2 regions of the Clostridium ljungdahlii DSM 13528 genome follow, and region 2 is predicted to be linked to the other one. Evidence: riboswitches for the same ligand, from Rfam matches in the RefSeq annotation. Region 2 holds a riboswitch; the other holds the start of a gene.
What was found. Region 2 has a riboswitch for cobalamin ahead of CLJU_RS02855 (ABC transporter substrate-binding protein). Riboswitches for the same ligand answer to the same signal wherever they lie in the genome.
Positions count from the first base shown of each region.

Region 1: it holds a riboswitch for cobalamin, as region 2 does, so the genes downstream of both, CLJU_RS11050 (DUF3467 domain-containing protein) here and CLJU_RS02855 (ABC transporter substrate-binding protein) in region 2, are expected to answer to the same signal.

Region 1 is NC_014328.1:2,460,660-2,467,988, reverse strand. Features, by position in the region: gene CLJU_RS11065 (ABC transporter ATP-binding protein) at 1-750, shown strand, start outside; gene CLJU_RS11060 (GNAT family N-acetyltransferase) at 820-1,272, shown strand; gene CLJU_RS11055 (hypothetical protein) at 1,453-2,079, shown strand; cobalamin riboswitch at 2,427-2,611, shown strand; gene CLJU_RS11050 (DUF3467 domain-containing protein) at 2,969-3,226, shown strand; cobalamin riboswitch at 3,407-3,592, shown strand; gene CLJU_RS11045 (hypothetical protein) at 3,920-4,732, shown strand; gene CLJU_RS21335 (Ig-like domain-containing protein) at 4,846-7,329, shown strand, end outside.
Region 2 is NC_014328.1:633,734-641,062, reverse strand. Features, by position in the region: gene CLJU_RS02875 (Ig-like domain-containing protein) at 1-1,285, opposite strand, end outside; gene ytaF (sporulation membrane protein YtaF) at 1,544-2,167, shown strand; gene CLJU_RS02865 (heme ABC transporter ATP-binding protein) at 2,156-2,986, opposite strand; gene CLJU_RS02860 (FecCD family ABC transporter permease) at 2,986-4,035, opposite strand; gene CLJU_RS02855 (ABC transporter substrate-binding protein) at 4,061-5,011, opposite strand; cobalamin riboswitch at 5,116-5,294, opposite strand; gene CLJU_RS02850 (YARHG domain-containing protein) at 5,388-6,170, opposite strand; gene CLJU_RS02845 (GAP1-N2 domain-containing protein) at 6,184-7,239, opposite strand; gene CLJU_RS02840 (TRAFAC clade GTPase domain-containing protein) at 7,242-7,329, opposite strand, start outside.

The DNA.
Region 1 (7,329 bases), 1.8 Mb from region 2:
GCAACTATAGGGACTATAATAAAACCAGTATGTTTAAGTATTGAAAGAATATATCAGCTTCTTGATATGCAAGGTGAAAACAGTGGGAAGCATGAATATTTAAATAGGAAAATTGAATCTATAGAGTTAAATAATGTAGATTTTAAATATAATACCTCTGAAGAATATGTTTTAAAAAATTTGAGTTTTAAAATAAGTAAAGGGAAAAAAATTCTTATTAAGGGTGAAAATGGATCTGGAAAATCTACTCTTATAAAACTCTTAATAGGACTATATACTCCTACAAGTGGTAAAATATTTTATAATAGATTAGATCTTGAAAGGATTAATAATAAAAGCTTAAGAAATAGGATAGGAATTGTATCACAAAATATATTTTTATTTAGGGGAACAGTATTGGAGAATATATTATATGGGCAGACAAATAGAAACCGTGAGCATGTAGAAAAACTTATTGATCAATTTATGCTAACTGAATATATTCATAGATTACCTAGAGGATTGGATACCGAAATAAGTCAAAATACAGCAGGCGTTTCAGGGGGACAGGCTCAGGTTATAGCTTTTATAAGAGCAATGCTTTCCAATAAGGATGTAATTATCCTAGATGAACCTATATCTAATGTTGATGCCGAAACAAGAGAAATAATGTTGAGAATTTTGAAAAGTAGAAAAACTAGTTCAATATTAATAATAATTTCTCATATTACTAAAGGAATAGATTTTATAGATAAAATTATTGAAATATAAAAATTAAACTTTATATTCTTTATAAATTTTATTGACTGTGAGTGTTTAAGTTAGGTGGTTATAAAAAGTATGGCAATTGAAGAGATTAATAATAAATATGCAATTCAACTTATAGAAATATTAAATACTGATAATGTATTACAAGAAAAATTAGGTTCCAGAAAGTGTATAATATCAAAGGATGAATTTATCAAACATAATAATGAATGGTCTGAAAACACAAACTCAGAAATATTTGCTATCGTTTTGAATAATAATGCAATTGGTATGATATCGTTAAGTTATCAGAGTGTAGAAGAGAAAAAAGCAAAAATTGGTTATTGGATTGGGAGTAGGTACTGGGGAAAAGGATATGCAAGCAAAGCTTTTTCGCAAATATTAGAATATGCTAAAAGGAAAGAAATAAAATATTTAAGTGCTAAAATTGTAAAAGATAATCTGGCTTCTAGAAAAATTTGGGCAAAGTATGGAGCAAAAATGGAATTAATAAGAGATAAGATGTACGTGTCTATAGTATTATAGAAATTTATACTATTGTTGGTTATAATTTGTATGACAAAGCAGCGGGAAATATAATAAGCAATTATAAAGTCAGAAAAATAGGACTTTTATATTTTACTGAAAATTATGGAGAATGATAACTATTTTTAAAATATATATTAAATATGAAATTATATGTTACTCAAAGGAGACAAAAAAGTTGTGAATTTAGGAAAAGAATTTTTATGCAAAAGAGAGTTATATTTGAAGGACAAGGGTTATAAGATACTTCCTAACCAAATAAAATTCCATAAGAATAATATTGTATTTTATCATTATACCCACAGTAAATTTCTTCATATGATATTTTCTAAAAATAGTGGATTATATGCTCGAAGGCAAGTAAGTTGTCCTAATATACCTGAAGAATTTAATGACTGTTATTTAATTGAGGGATTTCTTGATCCATTGCCTAAATGGTTAACAGAGGATTATTATTTTGGAAATTTAGGATTTGAAATGGTACGGCGGTATATTGGGAATGTTTTGTTAAGAGTAGAATTGCCAATGAATTTTAGTGGCTTATATATAGCAGATTATGCCCATATTCTTGATTGTAAACATACTAATCTTCGAGGAACAAGTCCTTTAGATTTAGGATATGATATATCCAATGGACATGAAGCAACGCAAGCATATGTTAATTCCTATATACCTGTAAAAAAATATGAGGGGAAGCATATGGCACCAGTAATACAAATAATTCGTAAGGAAAAAGGAATTGCTGTACCAAATAAATACTTGTCAGTTTGTAAGTTACAGCCGATATTAAGCGAGATTGATTTATAGAAGTTAATCCGTAAGGTGGTTTTCTAAAAATCTTGATAAACTATATGGTGTAAATATAGAAAATCCTAAAATACATATAGATAAACTAGAGAAGGGCACTCCTAGAGTTTAAACTGCCATACCTGCTATTGTGAGTCTTTCCAGGCTTGAAACATTCGTTCCACACGGCCCTTGACTTTTGGAACGCTGTTGGTTTTAATCTCAATGCCTATGCATATTTAGAATATAATCAACTTTGGTATACTAAGACATTATCATCTTTCGTTCAGAAATATCTTTATATTAATGAAAATAATGTTGACTTTTCAAAATTTTTGCTCTAAACTTAACATAAAGGTAATAAAAATTTAATATTTTTACTATTAGGTGCTGTCAAATTGATAGTTAAAAGGGAAAGTGTAAAAAACACTGCAGCCCACCGTTACTGTATGGAGGATGAAACCCTAGTTATGTCACTGGATTTTTATATCTGGGAAGACAGGGAAGTAAGATGAATCTGAGCCAGGAAACCTGCCTGATATGTGGGTGATTCTTTCGGAGGGGAAGATAATGCTATGTTTATTCAAAAAGTAAACGGTTATATTAACATAAGAGAACAGAGATGTTTTTAGTTATTAACCATTATTGTAAGTTATGTTATATATAGAGACCTTCGAAGGGAGAGGGTCTCTTTTTATTTTTGTAGGAATTTATCTGATTACAAGAACTCTGTTTATGGACAATCAAGTAAGTCATCAGATTTGTTCTTATTTTAGAATAACCCCTTCGTCATCAATGAAAGAACTAAATGTAGGGGATTAGACAGGCGAGTACAAAAGGAAGGTGATTAGATAGGGCGAAGTGTAAAAATAAGTTGAGTAAAAAAATATGAAAGGTAAGGGTGAATTCTATGGATGAAAATGTAAAATTAGAAGAAGAAAAGGAATTATATTCAAATAGATTAGAGCTTTCTGGAAGTGTATATGATTTTCAGTTAGATTTTATGAAGGTGTATAAAAAAGATGTAAAAGATAGTGTGAAGATATTTATGAGCCCGCAGCAGGCAAAAAGTGTTTGTATGATGCTTACGAAATCAGTAGAAAAGTATGAGGATACTTTTGGAGAAATTAATATAAATCCCAAAACTAACGCTGAGTTAAATAAGTAATAGACATTTTAACAGTATTTAGGACAAACTTTAGCATTAAAATTTATCTGATGTCAAGAACTCTGTTTATAGAAAATTGTGTTGTATTATTGAAATTTACAATAATTTAATAAAGTTTTTATAAATTATTGACAAATAAGTGGAGTTGGTGTATTGTAAAGGTAATGACAATTGTAAAATAAATGATAATTTTGAATAGGTTTCTTTTTTAGGAATTAATAGGGAAAGTGGTGAAAAACCACTGCAGCCCCCGCTGCTGTAAGGAAGATGAAATTCACAAAATGCCACTGAAGATATAATCTTTGGGAAGGTGTGAAAAGTAAGATGATGCCAAGCCAGTAGACCTGCCTGTTACAAACATATATGGTTCTTTCGGTGGGAAAGGTAAGTATTCAATGCCAGTAACATCTGTTTACATTAAATATTTATAAATTCATGTCGTATACTGGAGACCTTCGAAAGAAAGAGGGTCTCTTTTTATCTTTTATTTACACAAATATATATTTATTTACGTTAATCTAATCTCACCTGAATTACCACCTGGTTTATTTTTCATAAAGGTTAAAAATATGATTGTCATTATATTTAACTTTCCAGGAGGTGATTGATATAAAAGTGTAAAAGTTTTATCATTGTCTTTTAAATTTGGACAAGCAACAATTAAAAAATTAAAAATTTGGAGGAGTGTATAAAATGATTAGAAGATTAAAAAACAAATTATTTGCGACACTATGCATAACAACATTAACTTTGGGAGCTGTAGCTGCGCCGTCTGCTTTTAATAGTGTAAAAGCTGATGCTGCTCCAACAAAAACTGTCTATGTGGATGTTGAGAAAAATGTTTTAGGACAAGCACCTATTTTACAGCCAAAAGCAGTTACACTCAGTGATACGAATACCATTGCTGATGCTACAAAACAGGCTGTAGGTGATGGAAATGTAAACATAGTTTCGAGCAAATATGGCAAGTATGTAACAGGTTTTAAAGATACTACAGATAATCAAGCTGCATTTGAAGATTATTCATTTACGAGCAAGCTTAAAAATTTAACTAAAGGTATTGTCTTCAGAACAGATATACCAAAGCAGCCTATTGTTACCGATGCAAATTATTTAAGTGAAAAAGAATGTGATGGAATTTCAGGCTGGATGTTTACAGTTAATAATGTAGATCATGTTAACTCAACTTATTATGATGGAAGTACAACATTAGATAATGTACCGGATGGTGCTACAATACGTTGGGAATTTTCAGCAGCAGCAGGATGTGATTTAGGATTAGCAGGATATTTACCAGATGGAACAATTTCTGACAAAGGAACTTACAATTGGAGTTATACACAAACTCCTGCATTCTTTAGTGGAAGAGCAGATAAAACAGATCTTATAGCAAAAATGGCAAATCATGCGAATAAAACAGATACAGCTTATACTAATGCATTAACTCAATTGGAGACATTACAAGCTACACAAGGCGCTGTTAATACTGCAGCTGGTGCTTTATAAAAGCGGATTTTCCCTATTGATTAAGTAAATGTTTTAGATTGATACCGGGCTAAGATGTATTTTTAACCCGGTATTTCTTATATAGTTTTATAAAAATTAGAGAGGAGAACAAAGTGAAAAAATTATGGAAAAAGATTAGCCTTGTTATGATGCTTATGTTTACTTTAATGACATTTGCACCTTATACTGCTAGAGCAGGTGCATCACCAACGGCGTCAACGCCATCTTTAAACCAGGGCTCAGATGGAAATTACACTGTAAGTTCAGTAGATGACCTAAACAAACTCAGGGGAGATATCGATAAGGGCATAGACTATTTAGGCAAAAAAGTTGTTTTGACACAGGATATTGATATAAGTAAATCAAATGTTCCTTTAAAATCTCTTACCTCTCACAATAAAAGTTTTGATGGTACTTTTGATGGAAAGTTTCATACTATAAGTGGTTATACGGATGCAGCTTCAGGCTTGTTTGGAATTGTATGGAAAGATGGAATTGTGGAGAATGTTAAAGTTGATGCTAATGTAGACATAAAAGATAGAAGTAAAATAATTTTAGATGACAACGATGATGTATTTTATGGAGTAATTGCAAATGAATGTTGTGGTACAATTACCCACTGCTGCAGCACAGGAAGTATTGAAGTTGATGCTGGCAGATTTTCAACTTTAGCAGGAATAGTTGGTAATAGTGCATGTTCTGATGATAACTGGAATCTAATAAATGGATATACAGATAACTGCTGTAGTAATGTTACTTTTGATACTAAGTCTTCATTTTTACCAAATATTGCAGGAATTTGTGTTACACCTGGCTCAGAAATCAAAAATTGCTATTTTTATGGTAAATTCCTGGAAAATGAAAAAAAAGTATCTCGTCAACCAATCGATACAAGTAGCGAAACTGATGTAACTACCTGTGCATATGATAGTGATATACTGGGATTTTCAAGTACTTCTTTTATGGGAAAACCTGTGGGATATACCACTGCACAAATGAAAGATAAAGACAGCTACACCAAGCTTGGATTTGATTTTGATAAGACCTGGAAGATAGATTCTTCTGTAAATGATGGCTATCCATATCTAAATCCGGATAGTTCAACTAAGATAGCAGCAAAGGTAGTAGTAGATGTGCAGGCAACAGCTAAAGACAGAATCTTTGTACCTGGAACTGAACCTTTTAAGACTACAGATGACTGCCTTAAAGCAGAAGCAACTTTTAAAGTGATTCCAGAATCTGATAAAGATAAAGATTTAATAAGCAAGTATAATGTTAGTGCTACTTGTGATGGAGGTGTATTTTTTAATGCACCAACTATAGGAAATGTACCCCTAACAATTGATTCAAGCAAGATTAAGATAAACTATGATCAAAATGAAGATTACCAGTTTCTACTTGGTAAAGTACTTCCCTCAACTGCAAAACTTCTTGACAATAGTGCGGCAGCACCTACACAGGATGAAGAAAAGCAGCAGGTTGAAGATGCAAAGGAAGTAGAAAATATAATTTACAGCAAATTTGGTGTTGGACAGGAAAAAGCTGTGCCTGTATTTCAGTGGGAGGGAGATAAAGCTGATGCTCCTGGAAAGGAAGGTACTATTTTACTAAATGATGATGATTGGGATGTATTTTCATCAGCCCGATCTGGATACACAGGTATAAGAAGTGGTTACTATGACGATTGGTTTAAGGGCATACAGGATGAACTCCAGAGGATGAAAAATGCAAAAATTGGAGATCAAGATGTAAAAATGACAGAATGGGAAAAACTGGTTCTGGCAATTACATCTATAGGATATGACCCCAGGGATATAAAAGCTTATAATTTAATAGATATAATTTCAAATAAAAATTATTTAAATTCATCAGTTCAGATGTTTGCAGGAACATATGCAGATTATGCATTAACTTCTTATAATTATATTGATCATGTGCTAAATGATGGAAATCATATTGACAGAAATTATATGGAAGAGAGTACACATGATGGTGCTAAGAATGTTTACAAAGAAACAGGTGCTGATGGGTCTCAAGTAGCAGCAAATGCTTCACCTGATATGTGGACTATGATGTTACAAGAAATTGCAGCGTATTATAATGCAAATGCAAAAGAAGGAGACAAGTATTACGATGTAAAACAGGCCATGGATCATGTATTTGATCAATTTTCAAATTCTCAGGCTTATACTGGTTCTTTCTGGGGTGGTCATACAAGTGATGGCGATATTGATTTAAATAACCCGTGGACCAATGCCCAGGTATATATGACACTTGGAATGGCACATGCCAATGTTTTTGACAAGAAATTTATAAAAGATGGCAATACCATATTTAATGCTATACTTGAAGGATTTGATGGCAAAAATAAAACTACCCAATATGACAATTTAAAATATGATCCAGTGCAGATATGCAGGGGCATAGATTCTCTTGTAAGGGATTATGAAGGTAGAAACTCAATATTTGACTGTACAGATGTGAAGAATTCTACAGTGCCTGTAAATAACGACATAGCAGCACTGGATGTAGATAAGCTTACTTCAGCCGATAAAGACAAGGTTGATGCAGTAGAGAAATTGTATGATGCCTTAAGT
Region 2 (7,329 bases):
AATAACATTGAGGTGCTGAAAAGTCACAGTATTTGTTAAAAACTGAATAAGCTATATCCTGGTGATAACTGGCTATTGGAAAAGATGTATACCCAATTATTGCATTAGGGCACTGGCTTCTTATAAGCTCACATATCTCCTCTGTCTGCTCAGCTTTATTTTCTACAGCATCTTCTGCATCAAATACATAGTAATCACTGTTATTTAATGCTTCTATAATTAAATTACCCTCACCTTGAACATCATCAAAATGATTGTAACCCCATGTTCCTACTTTAAATCCTGCCTCTTTGAAATATCCAACATACTTTAAAAAATCATCTCTAAAATTGGTGCCTCCACCTGAAGGACTGGAACCTTCGTTGTATTTAATACACACATTGTTTATCCCCATAGATTTTAATTTTGCTATTAAATTATCTATGCCTCCATAAGCATCCACTTGATTTTGAAGTTCCCATATCCACATGGAAGTAGAAGCTATACTATCCACATCTTTAGTGGAAGGGTTTATAGTTAAGGACAAATCAACTTCCTTACTATATCCTTTTACCTGTCCTTGATAAACATACTTTCCTGGTGAAGCTAAAGTATTTACTTTCTCATTCCATTCAACTCCTACCTGCACTTTTCCTCCATCAGACATAACTGCTGTTACCTCATCAGGCAGCTTATAACTATCACCTTGGTTTATTGACACACTGATATCATCTATATTCTCTATTTTTGCCCCAGTTTTAAAATTCATGGTAAGAGCAGTTTTTAAAACTTTATTATATCTACCCATTAGGTTATTATCAATTTTCAATATATAATAACTTTCAGGATCATAAGCTGAAACTGTAGATACAGTCATATAGCTATCGTAATTACTTAAAGATATATTTATCGGCACTTCTGCATTAGTTTTTTTGTTTATAATTTTTACATTTTCTTTAGCTGAAGACAAATCTATAGGTTGGTTAAAGTGAATTATCCAGCTTTTATCCACAGGAACGTTGTCCACATTATCTGCATTTGCTGGCAAGAGATTACCACTGCTTTCACTTACTGAAGAACTAGAATTACTTTCCGATATGTATTTAGATTCCTCTTGTGATGCTAAAATTTTGGATGTGTCTTGTAATGTTTGGGACTTTGAATTGTCTTGAGTTGATACTACTTGAGTCTGGGGTTTGGTTGTATTAGTAGAAACATCACTCGCTAATACAATATTACACGGATTTAGCTGATACATTACAACAATTGATGCAAACATTAAAAGATTCTTTAAATTTTTAATCAATTTTTTCTCTCCCTTCATATAAGCTAAAAAATATTTTCTATTTTTTGCAAATTTCTATTGACTTTTAATATACCAGTATATTACCATATTATCTCCCCAAAATCAACAATAGGTGGGCGATGTACATTATTCCATCTGTTCCATATTATCTTTACAAATACATAATTAGATACATCTTCAAAGCAAAAGTAAATAGTGGTAGCATTGTATCTTATTATGAATATACTATAGAAGTAACCATACTATAGGAGGAACATAATGCACTTATTGCCTTCATTTTTATTTGCCTTATCCGCAAATATAGACAGTTTCACTGTAGGAATATCCTATGGTATTAAAAAAATGAAAATTAGTCCATTAAGTACTATTCTAATAGCTTTAATTGCTACTGCAGGAACATTTCTATCTATGGTTCTAGGTAAATTTCTAATTAAGTTTATGTCTGAAAATATAGCCAATATCATTGGAAGCGGTTTTTTGATATTAATGGGCATATGGTTTATAATTGACGCTGTTATAAAAAATCACTGTAATGAAAATAAAAAACTGTGTAATGCTGAAAATAATCTTTTACCCTATAAAAATCTTTTGGACAATCCAGAAATAGCCGACGCTGATAATTCAGGCTATATAGATGTTAAAGAATCTATATTTCTAGCCTTCGCTCTCACAATAAATAATGTTGGAGTAGGTATAGGCGCAAGTATAACTGGTATCAATATATTACTTGCCACTATATTTACCTTCATTCTCAGTACAACAGGCCTAGTTGCAGGATGTGTTATAGGCAGCAGCTGTTTGTCTAAATTTTTCGGTAAATATGCTCCTTTTGTATCTGGCATTAGTATTATAATTTTAGGTATCTATGAACTAATCATCTAAATTTCCGTTTTTCATATTGGGGCAGTCCCTTTCCTGTCCTATAGGTATTATATATGGCTTGCCGGTAACTGGATTTTTTATTATGCATACATTTATTTTATACACCTTTTTTATGTTTTTTTCTGTGAGTACTTCCCGAGGAGTTCCCTGCATTACAACTCTTCCACTATTTACAAGTATCACATGGTCACTGTACTGTGCTGCAAAATTTAAATCGTGAAGTACCATTATAACTGTTATCTTTTTGCTAAGTGATTTAACATTATCCAAAATTTCAATCTGATGGTATATGTCAAGATTAGATATGGGTTCATCCAGTAGTATTATATCCGTATCTTGGGTAAGTGCCCGTGCTATAAGAACTCTTTGTTTTTCACCACCGCTTAACTGATTTATAAATTTGTCACGGAATCTCCAGGTATTAGTAACCTCCATAGCCTGTTTAGCAATATTATAATCACTTTCTGATTCACTTTGAAGTTTCGAAAAATAAGGCGCCCTTCCCATCAAAACTATATCCTGTACGGAAAAATCCATATCCAAGTTGCTATTTTGGGGAACTACCGCAAGTTTTCTTGCCAGTGCCTTACTTTTTAAATCCAGTATATCCTTATCTTTTATAAAAACTGTGCTCTTATAAGGCTTCAAGGTTTTAGCAATATTTTTTAGTAAAGTAGTTTTACCAGAACCATTAGGCCCTATAATCGAATAAAATTTATTTTTTTTAAAATCTATGTTTATATCATGAAGTATATTAACTTCATCAAAACTGTAATTTAAATTTTTAACTTCAATTGCACACAAATTTGAATTATTCATTATATCACTCTCTTTTTAGATTTTATTAAAAGATAAATAAAGTATGGAGATCCAAATAAAGCAGTTACAGCACCCACAGGTATTTCAGAAGGAGCAGCTACAGTTCTTGCCACTGTATCGCAAATAATCATAAACACAGCTCCAATTATCAATGAGAAAGGCAATAGCACCCTATGGTCAGGTCCAAATACCATACGTACTGCATGGGGAATTATTAGTCCTACAAACCCTATTACACCACTTATAGACACACAAGCTGCAACAATTATCGAGGAAACAGCAAGTACTATTTTTTTTACATTTTCAACTTCTATGCCTAAACTTTTAGCAGTATCATCCCCTGTAAGCATTATATTTAGATCTCTTGAAAATAAAAGTATTATAATTACACCCAAGAATATGAAAGGCATCAGCATCAATATTTGATTATAGGTTGCTGCAGAAACACTTCCCATTGTCCAAAAAACAATTTTTTCAACCTGCTGCCTGTTGAATACCATTATTATAGATATTATTGAAGATAGAAGAAAGCTCACAGAAACACCTGCCAGAAGCAGTGTAGTTGGTGGTATCTTGTTTTTTACCCTGGCTATGTTATAAACCAAAACAGTAGTTGCAATAGATCCTACAAAAGCCATCATAGTAATAGCTGTAGATCCTAAAAGCAAAGTATCCAGCTGCAACATAAATCCAATTGCAGCTCCAAGAGCAGCTCCTGAAGATACTCCAAGTACGTAAGGATCTGCCATTGGATTTTTAAATATTGCCTGAAAGGATGCACCTACTACTGATAATCCCATTCCAACTAATGCTGAAGTTATTATCCTTGGTAAACGTATCTGTAATATTATGAGCATGTGATTTTGTGACATACTTGCTGTAGAAACTAAACCTCCCACAATAGGTATTTTACTTAGTATCACATATAGTGTTTCCTTGAAGGATATATCTGCAGAACCCAGCATAGCTGATATTACTGCCGAAAAAAATAATATTACTATGCAAATGCAAAAAAACAACTTAAAATGTTTTTTTCGGGAAAATTTCATAAGCATATTCCTCTCTTATATATACTTAAAATGCTTCAGGATGAATTATCTTTGCCAGAGCTTCTAACCCATCTGCAAGTCTAGGTCCCTGTCTGCTTATAATATCTTCATCAATTTCGAAAAGTTTATTTTTCTTTACAGCATCCAAATCTTTATAACCCTTTGTAGACTTAATGCCATTTTTGCTATTAAATTTATTGGAACATATAAGTATATCAGGATTTTTTTCAACAAGTTTTTCGAGACTGTAATTCCAACCTGTAACATCAGAAGCAGCATTTTTGCCTCCTGCCATTTCAATCATCTTGCCTACAAAAGTGTCTTTTCCCGCAGTAAAATCGCCGCTTGTACCATAGCTTACTACATAATATACTGTAGGGGTGCTCTTTCCTCTTACCTTTTCCTGTACAACTTTAACTTTTTCTTTCATATTTGAAACTATACTATATGCCTTTTTATTAGCATTCACTATTTTTCCTATATTTTCTATATTATTATAAGTATTTTCAAAGCTTTCATTTTTTGAAATAGTTAAAACCTTTATATTAAGCTGCTGCAGCTTTTTTAAAATGTCCGGTTTAGTTAAATTAGACGCTATTACAACATCAGGTTTAAGTTCAACAATTTTTTCAACACTTGGGTCAGTTATAGTACCCACAGCTGGTATTTTAGAAGCTTGTGTAGGATACGTGCAAAAATCAGTTCTACCTACCAAAATATTTTGTTTGTTTAATGCATAAATTGTTTCTGTAACATTAGGTGATAAGGATACCACCTTTTTAGGCTCACTTTGAATTGTAATTTCCGTATTAGTTGAATCTTTTAATTTTAAAGGATAAGCGGTATTTTTAGTAGATTCACTTTTGCTGCTGCTGTCTGTAGTAGAATTGCTTGTATTAGATGCTCCACATCCCGCCAAAAATACCGTAATCGTAATCATAATTAGTAAAACAAATTTTTTGCTACTCTTAAACATCAATACTTCCCCCATTCATATAATAATGTAAATAAAAAAACCATTATCATACAGACAATAGTTTTCAAGTAAATTAAAATTTACTTCAAAGCCTATCCGCGTAAGCTATCCGTAAATTTTAGGCAGGTCTCCTGGCTCTGATTCATTGTATATTTATACCTTCCCTGTTTCCAAGTGGCAATTCCATAAATATACTCCTCATTACAGTGGCGGGACCGCATAAGCTCTTCACTTATTTCCCTTTTAAACTTAAAAATCAAGTACCTAAAATTCAATATTAAATTATAGAATAAGTATATCATTTCTCCTATTTTATATCAAATTCTACTTTTTATACCCTATGCATTTTCAAAGAAATAGCAGCCAATGTGCTAGCCTATTTTTTATAATAATCTGCATCATATCCAGGTGATACATATTTTCCACGGCCTTCTGCTATCAATATCACCTTTACATTATGTCTCTCAAGCGCGGAAAGTTCCTTGCCATCATTAGTATAATTGGGATTAGGCTTATACCAGGACTTACTTGCAAAATAACTCTTATATGGTTCTGTAGGAAATGTGTAGCCATGCCTTGCAAATATTTCATTTCTAGCAAGTGCCAGCTGCTTTTTACTCATACCTTTCAGGTCATTACTAGTAAGTGCCCTTGTATTGCTGTAAGGTATCACGTATTCTCCTGAATTATTATCTGAATCATTTTCATCATTGTTATTCAAATCAGAAGAAACGTTTTGCTTGGATTCCACATTTGAAACATTTTTGCCGGGACCTTTATTTATAAGTGAGGATATCATCTTAAAGGCAACAACAAATACAATTATAGTTAAAATAGTTATACCTATCATTTTGAAATTAAATGGCCGCTTATCTTTAAGTTGAGTGTCATCTATCTCTCTGGTAAATTCATCTTTATCTTTTCTATCTGTCTTTTTTGTTTCATGAGATGAACTAAAATCAAAAGTATCGCTGTTCTTTAAGCTATCCTCATGCTTTTTATCTTCTTTTTTATAGTCATTATTTTCTTTTCCATAATACTTTGTATCATCATTTTTATCCTCTTCTCTTTCACGTTCCTTTTCCTGTTTTGCACCGCAGTATACACAAAACTTATCATTTTCATCCAGCTCTGTACCACATTCTCTACATTTAGGCATCTACTTGTCACCTCTAATCTTTATTTAAAAATAACTTCTTTAAAAAATACACTAGATTATGTTTATGTTCAACTTGTTCATTTTCCTCCATACACATAGTACTTTCTTTAACTTCTTCATTTTTAGAAGATGGGCATAAAATATTATCATACATATCAATGGTAAATTTTTCTCTAGAGCAAACATTATCTGCCTGAATAAAGAATTCATTTAAAGCCTGCTCATTTTCTATATTATTCATAACAAAGTCTATAAAAATATGATGTCTTTCATCAATTCCTTCAAGATAGAAATTATTATCTGCTATATCAAAAACATATCCTGCTTTTACATCTTGAGTAAGCCTTTTTATGCTTCCTTCAAGTAGAAATTCAATATTTATAGACTCCTTTATTTCAGGCTGCTTCACATAAGTTGTGAAACCAACCTTTCTCCTTACTGCAAAAGGAAGTGCCCTATACAGGTATTTTAGTATTCCTTTTATAACTTTATCCATATTTTCATTATAAGGAACCACAATATATATCTTTTTATTAAAAGCAGCTGCATCAAAACAAGCTTTTACCATATTTATAAACGTATTTTTATCTATAGAAGCAGCTAAAAACAAATCTTCTATAGAGTTAAACACATCACAGACTCTATCAACTTTCACTTCTCTCAAACTTTCTATAGAATTTCCCTTTTCCATATCATAATTTTCTACAAATCCTGAGGCATATATTATTTTTTCAGGATTTTCTATGTATAACTTTCTTTCATTCTCAGATATTACATAGCAGTGAGTAAAATACCTGTTTCTTTTTAAGGTATAGTCCTCCCCTGCAAAAACTGATTGCCCTATTATAATTTTTCCATCTCCAGTATTTGCATAAAAAAGTGCCTTTGGATATTTACTTAAATCTTTTTCTCCGGCTAAAAATGCAGGAGCAGTATAAGAGCATAAACTGTGAATAGTGTCTTTTATGAATTCATCCTCAAGTCCACTGCTTTTTGCAATAGTATCATAACCTGGAGTACTGCTAAATATTCCTCTTTTTTCCCTAGTATAATACTGCTGCTCTATCATATCTATTCCCTGCCCCCATCCAAATAATTCATTTTATAAAGCAGCCACAAAAAAGGCTCATCCACTCTAATAGGATTTATACTGCTGCTT